Regions from separate parts of the Peribacillus sp. NPDC096447 genome, predicted to be linked through region 3. Evidence: riboswitches for the same ligand, from Rfam matches in the RefSeq annotation. Region 3 holds a riboswitch; each other region holds the start of a gene.

Region 1 (3,542 bases), 440 kb from region 3:
GTCACACCGTCTTTATAAGGAATTTCGACCACTTCCACGCGTTGCCCTTTCGCATATGTCTTAACGACTTCTCTTGATTCAGGATGAACGGTTCCTGAAATGAGAATCTTCTTGCGTCGTGTCTGGCCTGAAGCAAGCATGGCTGCTTCAGCTAGCGCTGTCCCGCCGTCATACATGGAGGAGTTAGCCACATCCATGCCCGTCAATTCACATATCATCGTTTGATATTCAAAGATGGCCTGAAGCTCGCCCTGTGAAATTTCAGGCTGATAGGGTGTATAAGCCGTGTAAAATTCAGAACGGGATAGAACATGATCGACGATGACCGGTGCATAATGGTCATAGACACCCGCACCAAGGAAGGAAGCATAGTTTTTAAGATCCGCATTCTTGGCAGCAAGCCTTGATAATTCTTTCATTAATGCAGGTTCCGATTTAGCAGGCTTGATATCGTATTCTCCTTGAAAACGAACGCTTTCAGGGATATCATTGAAAAGTTCTTCAGCAGTGGATACCCCTATCGCTTTCAGCATTTCTTGTTTATCTTGCTCTGTCATGGGTAAATAACGATGTTTCATCTAATGACCATTCCCCTCTATTTACGTGGTTTTTTATAAAAAGGTGTTTGTATTATAACGGCTTTCAAACGTTTGGATCGGATTTCCACTTCGACTTCCGCATCCAGCACCGAAAATTCCTTATCGATAAGTACCAAACCCACGTTTTTCTTCAACGTTGGTGATTGGGTACCGGTCGTGACCTCGCCAATGACTTTATCACCGCTGTAGACCTTATACCCATGACGTGGAATGCCACGGTCAATCATTTCAATTCCCACAAGCTTGCGGGGAGCTCCTTTCTCCTTTTGCTCAGCAAGAACGGCTTTCCCGAAAAAATCAACTTCCTTATCGACTTTTACTGCAAAACCAATCCCGGCTTCTATCGGGGTGATGTCCGCTGAAAGCTCCTGCCCATACAACGGCAGTTTTGCTTCAAAACGCAAGGTATCACGAGCACCTAAACCAATCGGCTGAACCCCCTCTTCGTTTCCGGCATCCATAATCGCCTTCCAAAGGGCGGGACCATTTTCACTGTCACTATATATCTCAAAGCCATCCTCACCAGTGTATCCAGTACGGGATACCATCGTAGAGATGCCGTTAATCATGACATTTTCCTTGAACTTGAAAAATCCAATTTCACTTAAAGCAGTATTTCCCGATAGTTTTTGTAAAATCTTCTCTGCAGATGGTCCTTGAAGCGCCAGCTGTGTATAGTCACTAGATACATTCTTGATTTGGACATCTTCCGGTAAATGAGCTTGCAGCCAATTGAAATCTTTTTCTGTGTTCGCAGCATTGACCACGAGCAGATAGTCATCCTCAGCCCTTTTATACACGATGAGATCATCAACCGTGCCTCCGTTTTCATAACACATAGCGGTATATTGGGCACCGCCCTGTTTCAGCTTTGATATATCATTAGTCAGCATCTTCTGTAAAAAGTTAAGGCTCCCGGGACCCTTAACATCGACTTCACCCATATGGGAAACATCGAATAACCCCGCTTTTGTACGTACGGCTTCATGTTCATCCTTTATACCCGAAAATTGGACAGGAAGTTCCCAGCCGCCAAAATCAATCGTTTTACCTCCGTATTCACGATAAACCTCAAATAGTGGTGTTCTTTTTAAATTGGTCAAAAAATGACCCCCTTCAGATTTTTTTAAATTAATTGGCTTCATTATCAAAAGCTTCTTGTCATTACGCATCAGATATATCCTGATTCATGATGTGAAAAAAGCACAAAAAAGGACAGAGAAAGCCCGTTTGAGCTTTTTCTCTGTCCTGAAACCTGAAAGTTTACCTATGTAATAGGTTTTCCCCTTTGGTGGCCGTCCAAAACGGGCGGCGCTCTCCAGAGTTGCGTCCAATAAGAGTTCTTTTGCCTGAGAGATTCACTGCTAAGTTTGCTCCTTCGGCGCTACATCCGTAGTCTCTCCCCTTATCTTCACCCGCATATAAATGGTCTACCTATGAAAGGAAGCGAATAAGCCACCAAGCATCGGTAAAACCCCTGAGCATTGTGGAATGCATTCTCTGCCAATTCTCCTGAAACTTCAGAAACCGTTTGATTGGTCTCCTTCAGTATTCTTGGATAAATTAGGAGCCTATAGCCCATACTAAGAAAACGCGAACTGCAAAATCGATGTACAAAGATTCTTTGTGGCGTTTGAAAATTGGAATTTTCTAAATATACTTATATCCTACCCTAAGAAACTTATCTCTGCAATATCTTTTGAAGAGAAATATTTTTCTTACTTCACATATGAAATGTTCGGGTTTTGACCTTATATTAAGGAAATTATGATTTAAGAGGGAGTTATTTCTATGAAAATCAATATATCCTTCAATTCTGAATGGAATGACGAGTTTCTGCAAAAGATGGAAAATGACGGTCCATGGGGAAATTGGGAGCTTTATAAGCTGGCGGTTCAAATGGAGGAAAATCTTATCATCCCTGATTTTGAAGGTTTACAGGCGCCCAAGCACCTCCCGCAGTTAACCCCGCTTCCGCATCAATTGGAAGCAGCGAAGCAAGTGGTGGAAAAGATGAATGGAAAGGCCATTTTAGCTGATGAGGTAGGGCTCGGAAAAACAATTGAAGCTGGATTGATCCTAAAAGAATATATGATTAGGGGCCTTGTAAAAAAAGTTTTGATCCTTGTTCCTGCTTCCCTTGTCACACAATGGGCTTTTGAATTGAATACCAAGTTTCATATACCGGCAGTCGTTCAGAGAAAAAGCTATGTTTGGGACTCCTGTGATGTGGTCATTTCATCCATTGATACAGCGAAACGCGCTCCACATCGAGATATCATTTTCAAGCAGGAATACGACTTCATCATTATTGATGAAGCTCATAAACTTAAAAATAATAAAACGAAGAACTATGAATTCGTCCAAAATCTGAAAAAGAAATTTTGTTTACTCCTGACAGCCACTCCGATTCAAAATAAAGTCGAGGAAATTTTCCACCTCGTTTCGTTATTGAAACCGGGCCACTTGGGAAATGCCTCACTTTTTTCGGAAAAGTATAAAGGGAAAGGCCGCAACATAATTGAAGATGAACACCTAAAGGAACTTGTTAACACTGTCATGATTCGAAACCGGCGGGCCGATACTGGCATTGAATGGACAAAACGGCATGTGGAGACCATCACCATTGAATTTTCTCCAACGGAACAAGCATTGTACGATGCTGTTTCCAAATTCAAACCTATTTCGGATGGTTCTAAAGGAAGCGCCTTTTCGGCTCTCACCCTCCAAAGGGAAGCATGCAGCAGCAGAGAGGCGGTCTTTTATACATTAAAGAATATGAAAAATAAATATGATCAGCCTTCCCCTGACTTTTTGGCAAAGCTTGATGATTTATTTTCTAAAGTGAATGAAACGGTTCAAAACTCCAAGGCTGAAAAAGCTTTGGAACTGATTAAGAAAATTGATGATAAAGTCATTATCTTTACCGAATACCGGGCGACT
Region 2 (3,542 bases), on a different contig from region 3:
TCATCCCAGGTAATACACTCGCACTGTAGACATATAGGAATAGTTGCGGCGGTGCAAGGTAGTTTAGGATAACCCCGATGCCCAATCCTAAAAGTACAGCGATCGTGCAATATGCCGGCACTCCATTTTTAGATACTTTAGCAAAGATTTTCGGAGCTTGGCCATTCAATGCAAGTGTGTAAAGCATACGCCCTGCACTGAAAATACCACTGTTGCATCCAGACATTGCCGCAGTGATTACGACAAAATTGATGATTCCTGCTGCTGCTGTGATACCTATTTTAGCAAAGGTTGAAACGAATGGGCTTCCTAAGTCGTCCAGTTGATCCCAAGGGAAGACTGTCACGATGACGAATATGGCGCCAATGTAGAAAATTAATATGCGCCATATGATTGATTGGATCGCTTTTGTTACGGTCTTCGTTGGATCTTTCGCTTCTCCGGCTGTGATGCCGATAAGCTCAACGCCTTGATAGGATGCCACGACAAGGGAAAGCGCAAAGAAGAATCCTGTCCAGCCTCCCGTAAAGAAGCCGCCATTTTCCCAAAGATTCGATAATCCAATCGCATCCCCGCCATTTCCTATTCCAAAGAAGATAAGGCCTAGACCGGCAACGATCATCATTATGATCGTTATGATTTTTATAAGCGCAAACCAGAATTCAAATTCCCCGAAAGATTTGACTGAAATGAGGTTGGCCGCCCCCAAGATGATCATGGCCACCACACCTGGTATCCAGGCCGGTAAATCCGGGAACCAATATTGCATATACAACCCAACCGCAATGATTTCGGACATTCCGACGATTACCCATTGAAACCAATTGCTCCAAGCAGTCATATAACCTGCCAAAGGATGTATATAGCTGCTCGCAAAGGTTGCAAAAGAACCTGTAGTCGGTTCTAAATAAAGCATCTCACCCATGGAACGCATGATGAAAAATATAAAAATACCTGCGATGGCATATGCAAGCATTACAGAGGGCCCGGTCCATTTGATCGTGCTCGCCGATCCCATGAATAACCCGACACCGATGGTTCCGCCCAAAGCTATCATTTGAATGTGACGTGCTTCCAGCCCTCTCTTTAATTCCTTGTTCGACATGTTTAACTCCCCCAGATGCAATATCGGTAATGCTTTTCTATCCTTACCACGAACGACTCTCTATTAATTATTGCGGTTAGAAATGCTCTATCGAAAAAATATCAATAACACTTCAATTATATTTTCTTATCTTATAATAGTAAATATTCTGTAAAAATACAATTGTATTTTTGAAATAAACAGTTACCAAATATATCTTGGCAATTTTCCTAATCTAAAAATATCATTTTAAAAAAATGATGATCAATATTTCATAATAGTGATCATCCAAAAAAATAAATTTTTCAAGTACCTTAATAAAAATTAAGACCACTATAAAACTGCAGATATTGCCTTTTTCACTTCAAAAAAACTTGTTGACCTACCGAAAAATAGATGATAGAATTCCAATATTATTTTATAAGCATAATGAATGATTCAGCAGTGGTAGCTTATCACTGACCACATTTATTCACAACCGCATACAAGCAAGCGATGAATGCTATGGATGACACTATAGCAGGAGCAGCTTCTGGAGAGACTGTACAAGATGCAGCGCCGAAGGATTCACAATCTCAGGCAAAAGGACAGAAGAGTAACGAATGATAAAATTGTTATTCTGAACCCTTTAAGAGATTGGTATTATCCAATCTCTTTTTTTTATTGTCCATTTTGTGGTTGGACTAAAAACAACAGCTTTAAAACCAATGGGAAAGGCAAGCTGGACGAAAAAATCACGTCCCTCTCTCCAAGACCATGCAGGTAAACACATTCACTACCAAGACTATAAAAAAACGGGGGCGTTGGAATTGGCTAAACAAGAATTAAAAAGAGATTTAAAAAATAGACATGTACAACTGATTGCAATAGGAGGAACCATTGGCACCGGATTATTTTTAGGTTCCGGGAAAGCCATACAATTGGCAGGACCTTCTATTTTATTTTCCTATCTGATAATAGGGATTGCCTTGTTTTTTGTGATGAGGGCACTAGGGGAATTGCTCTTATCCAATGCAGGGTATACATCATTCACTGAATTTGCAACCGAATATGTCGGTCCATGGGCCGGCTTCGTGACAGGTTGGACATATTGGTTCTGTTGGATCATGACCGCAATGGCCGATATCATAGCTGTCGGCGTCTATATGCAATATTGGTTCGATATCCCTCAATGGATTCCGGCTCTAATATGCCTAGTCATTCTTTTAGGATTGAACCTATTGACCGTTAAGTTATTTGGCGAATTGGAATTCTGGTTTGCCATCATTAAGGTAATCACGATCATCGCCTTGATCATCGTGGGAATCATCCTTTTGATCATCGGCTTCAATACCAATACCGGAACGGTTTCCCTAACGAACCTATGGAATCATGGGGGCATGTTCCCCAATGGCATTTCCGGATTCTTATTATCTTTACAGCTGGTCGTCTTCTCATTTGTCGGTGTCGAGTTGGTCGGGGTTTCCGCAGCAGAAACGGCAAACCCGAGAAAGAACATTCCATCTGCCATCAATAAAATCCCTGTCCGGATTTTACTTTTCTATGTTGGTGCACTATTCGTCATTCTCTGCGTCAACCCATGGACACAACTGGATGCCACGAGCAGTCCATTTGTAGAGGTCTTTGCGTTAATCGGCATTCCTGTCGCTGCAGGGATCATCAACTTCGTCGTTTTGACATCCGCTGCTTCTGCATGCAACAGCGGTTTATTTTCAACGAGCCGAATACTTTATACGTTAAGCAGGAATGGCGAAGCCCCTGCTAAACTGGAAAAATTAAATAAACAGGCTGTTCCGAGCAATGCCTTATTAACATCCACAATCGTTGTATCAATAGGGGCATTATTAAGCAAGCTGATACCGGAACAGGCATTTACCGTCGTGACGACCATCAGTGCCATCTGTTTCATATGGGTATGGAGCATTATCTTGATTTCCCATATCAAATATTCGAAAACAAGGCCTGACCTAAGAGCAAAATCGACTTTCAAGGCTCCTTTTACACCCTTTGTCAATTACGTCATTTTAGGATTATTCCTGTTCATCCTTATTGTTATGCTATTTGCTGAAGCTACACGACTATCACTGCTCTTGACCCCAATCTGGTTCATACTTTTGGTGATACTATATAATTCTCGAAAAAAATATAGCTAAAGGAAATAAAGCCTTGAACTCACTATGAATTCAAGGCTTTATCTGTCTTAAGAACATATCAGGGTTCGGCTGTCTGCGCACAGTTGCTCAAATATATCAGGCAACTGCATTAAATTTTATATCAAAATAGTGTAAGCTAATATATATTATCGGACCTTTTCCGTCATGTATGAATTTTTCATCCCGGTTTGGTTCACCCATCCATCAGTGGCATTGAAGGATAAACCCCATTGGTGGGCGTTTCACTTTATTAAAACGGAGGGGTTTGTTTATGAAGATTATATATATTCTTACTCTAGTTCCTT
Region 3 (3,542 bases):
TTACTAACTTAACGTATTTCGCAGAACTCCTACCCTATTAAACCCCTTCTGGAATGAGTTTAAACCTACCCATCGCGAAATAACATTAGCCCCTAGTCTACTATTTAAATAAAACACCGCTGTTAAATCGCGTTTACAAAGAGATTAAGTTTTCATGCAGCGCAAGAAGCAGACTGGTCAATTCATTAAAGCAACCTTCACGAAACCTCCGGCGGCATTCTGAAGCCCATAAAACACCGTTCGTTAATACCGAACGGTGTTTTGTGGGTTTCTGCATTTTTTTGCAAACAAATATACCAATGCGACTATTCCCATTCATAAAAATTGCATACAACCTGGGCCACTGATTTGGATGCAATCAAAAGGGCATCTTCATCAATGTCGAATTTAGGATGGTGATTGAAATATGCCTTCTCCACCCCTTTCGGTTTACAGCCAATGTAAAAGAAGCAGCCAGGAATCTTTTCGGCATAATACGAAAAATCTTCTGAACCTGAGAAAACCGGAAATTCCAAGACATTTTTAATATCTTTGTCATTCATGCTTTCCAGACTATTTTTCACGAATCCAGTCAGTTCAGGGTCATTATATAACGGAGGATAATCAGGCACATATGTTAGTTCGCACTGAACATCAAATTCCGTTTCTATCCCTTTGACGATGCGGTGGATTTCCTTATCGATCAGCTGTTGGGTCTCTGCTGTCATATAACGGACATCCCCTTCAATTTCTATACGATCTTTTATGACATTAAAGCTTCCTTTTCCATCGAAGGAGCCGATTGTGACCACGCCCATATCAAAAGGATTCAAGCGGCGGCTGATTACAGTTTGTACGGCTGTCACGAAATGGGCCCCTGCCACAATGGCATCATTAGCCATATGCGGGGAGGAACCATGTCCGCCTACACCCTTTATCGCCAGCTTGAAATAGGTCCGTCCAGCCATCGAATAGCCGCCGTGATACCCGACAACCCCTGCTGGATGCGACGGAAATAAGTGGATTCCAAAAACGGCATCCAGTTCATCCAAACACCCTGATTCCATAATGCTTTTTGCTCCACCTGGGGGCGTTTCTTCTGCATGTTGATGGATTATTTTAATCGTACCGGATAGGGAATCTTTAAGCTCATTGATGCAGTCTGCCAGAACCAATAAATAAGCGGTATGCCCATCGTGTCCGCAGGCATGCATGACACCTTCATTTTTTGAACGGAACGGAACATCCGCTTCTTCTGTAATCGGCAATGCATCGAAGTCCGCACGGAGACCTATCGTTTTCCCAGGTTTTCCGCCTTCAATCGTTACGATGATCCCTAATCCATTTCCTACATTCGTTTGAATCGACACATCCTTTCCTTTATAAAAATCAATGATATATTGTGCCGTTTTCTCTTCTTTGAAGGATAGTTCCGGATTCTCGTGTAAATGACGGCGGATTTGAACCATTTCCCCTTTACGGGCTTCCAGCATGTTCATTAATTTGCTTTTCACGTTCATGATCATTCTCCCCCTTATTTCAAGTTGAGCATATTAGTAAGTTCCAGTTCGCTGCATACCTTCTTATACAAAGTGCCAAATAAAAAAGGGCAAGGAAGGATTGCGTAAACTTACCGCTCCCCTTCTCTGTCCTTTTTACCTGAGAGTTTAGCTCCATTTTTGGTCATGGAGATTTCCCCTTTGGTGGCACACTGCTTCCTGCGCGCTCTCCAGAGTTGCGTTCAGCTGCGGTTCCATTTACCTGAGAGATTTGCTCCAAGGGATCTTTTTGGAACTTGCTCCTTCCCGGCCTCAATGCTTGCACTCTCCCACAACGTTCATCCGCTTGTTCTATCATTATATATTTTCAAAATATTCCAATTATATTATCACCGATTAAAAAATAAATATCAACTCAGAGTTATAAACTCTATTAAACTTTAAAAGGACCGCTGTCAGATGCTGACACGGTCCTTTTGTGTTTCAATATATTATTGTTCACGTTTTTTGTTTTTACCCATAATGAAGATGGGCTCCAACTCATTTTCTTCGTAAAGGAATGATAGAGCCGTTATTGGAACATGACCGCTGGCAAAGAAGCTCATCGCCATTTGCGCAAGAATATCATAGCCCGTATCATTCTTCACATCGGCAATGATGATGACATCCTGATGGGGAATGGCCACAGCCATGGTTCCCTCGATCTTGTCCTTCATTTCCCGAAGCCATGATTCATTTAAAATCCTGCTGGCATCATATCCATCATTCGTGTTCAAAAAATAAAATGCATTACCTGCAACGATATCCGACTTCATTTCAGTGGAGAGGGAACGGGCATTAAAAAGGGCAATTTCACGGATCCTATCACCCTGCCAATTTTCCCGTTGAATCATCTTCTCATCTATAAGACGGTAGGTTTTCCCTAAATCAAGGGCATAAAAAACCCGGGTTTCAGCCGTATGCTCATCGAATAAAAATGGATTTCCTTCTTCCGATTCCATTGGAAAGGAGGTCGAGCGGATGACTGGGAAAATGAATTTCTCCTTGCCTTCCATGCTGTGTTCCTCCCCCATCACATTCAGGGCCTCTTCCACGTAATAGGTAATTTCATCGATGGCCTTTTCCTGTACGTTTTCATAGTTAGCAAGCACAGGAGGCAACTCGATGGTAATCCCCTTCCCGGTCTTCACATTTTCCACCCGTAACGTATCTTGCTTGCTATTGAATTTGAATGTGCGATTCTCATCTTTTAAACGTTCCTTCAAGATATTTTTCAGCTTCGTGCTGTCCATTTTCATGACTGACCCTCCTCTTCATTGAAAAATCCCCAGCGAGAAGGGGAAATTGATTATAATGATTGAATGAATTCCTCAATTTGTTCTTGAGTTTTGCGATCCTTGCTCACAAATCTGCCTAGCTCCTTGCCATTATCATACGCAATGAAACTTGGTATTCCAAACACATCATTAGCCGCACACACATCGATGAATTCATCACGGTCCACATAAATGAATGTAAAGTCAGGAAATTTCTTTTCAATCTCCGGCATTATCGGTTCGATTACACGGCAATCCCCACACCATGTTGCTGAAAAAAGAAAGATATGTTTGCCTTCATTTTTCAATGCATCATATTGCTCAACGGTTTGTAATTTTTCCATTTGAATATTCCTCCTGCTCTAAATAAAACCTTAATTTTTATAACTCCCATCATACCAGACTCTCCACGAATCAACCATTAATACGGATCGGTTGAAAGGCACGGGTCAGCTTATTTTTGGGGCACGGATGAAACGATTTCCATCATTTGTTTTGCATCGGTTTTTAATTGGTCTTTATCCGTTTCGGTTGTCAGCTTCACCCCGCCGATCCCCACTGCAAGCTCATACTTTTCTTTCGGTATCTCTTTAATCGAGATAAAGCCAAATTTATCATCAGTCTGAAAAGAATGCAGCATTACATTTTGATCATGTTGTTCCTTTATCGCCAAATATAACACGGAGCTGTCTTCTTTTTCATTTGGATTGACAAATAATATATAAATCTTATCACCTTTTTGTAAAAT

The links. A riboswitch is a leader RNA that binds a small molecule or an ion and turns the genes downstream of it on or off. The one in region 3 is predicted to bind glycine.
Region 1: it holds a riboswitch for glycine, as region 3 does, so the genes downstream of both, gcvT (glycine cleavage system aminomethyltransferase GcvT) here and ACIQZD_RS04115 (amidohydrolase) in region 3, are expected to answer to the same signal.
Region 2: it holds a riboswitch for glycine, as region 3 does, so the genes downstream of both, ACIQZD_RS20870 (amino acid permease) here and ACIQZD_RS04115 (amidohydrolase) in region 3, are expected to answer to the same signal.

The regions. Positions count from the first base shown of each region.
Region 1 covers NZ_JBIWEV010000001.1:394,045-397,586, forward strand. The annotation lists gene gcvPA (aminomethyl-transferring glycine dehydrogenase subunit GcvPA) at 1-578, opposite strand, end outside; gene gcvT (glycine cleavage system aminomethyltransferase GcvT) at 596-1,702, opposite strand; glycine riboswitch at 1,841-1,923, opposite strand; glycine riboswitch at 1,927-2,014, opposite strand; gene ACIQZD_RS01970 (DEAD/DEAH box helicase) at 2,391-3,542, shown strand, end outside.
Region 2 covers NZ_JBIWEV010000006.1:247,957-251,498, reverse strand. The annotation lists gene ACIQZD_RS20875 (amino acid permease) at 1-1,105, opposite strand, end outside; glycine riboswitch at 1,607-1,685, shown strand; gene ACIQZD_RS20870 (amino acid permease) at 1,894-3,237, shown strand; gene ACIQZD_RS20865 (DUF3311 domain-containing protein) at 3,509-3,542, shown strand, end outside.
Region 3 covers NZ_JBIWEV010000001.1:834,078-837,619, forward strand. The annotation lists gene ACIQZD_RS04115 (amidohydrolase) at 306-1,493, opposite strand; glycine riboswitch at 1,624-1,714, opposite strand; glycine riboswitch at 1,718-1,820, opposite strand; gene ACIQZD_RS04120 (DUF1444 domain-containing protein) at 1,970-2,776, opposite strand; gene ACIQZD_RS04125 (thioredoxin family protein) at 2,827-3,138, opposite strand; gene ACIQZD_RS04130 (hypothetical protein) at 3,249-3,542, opposite strand, start outside.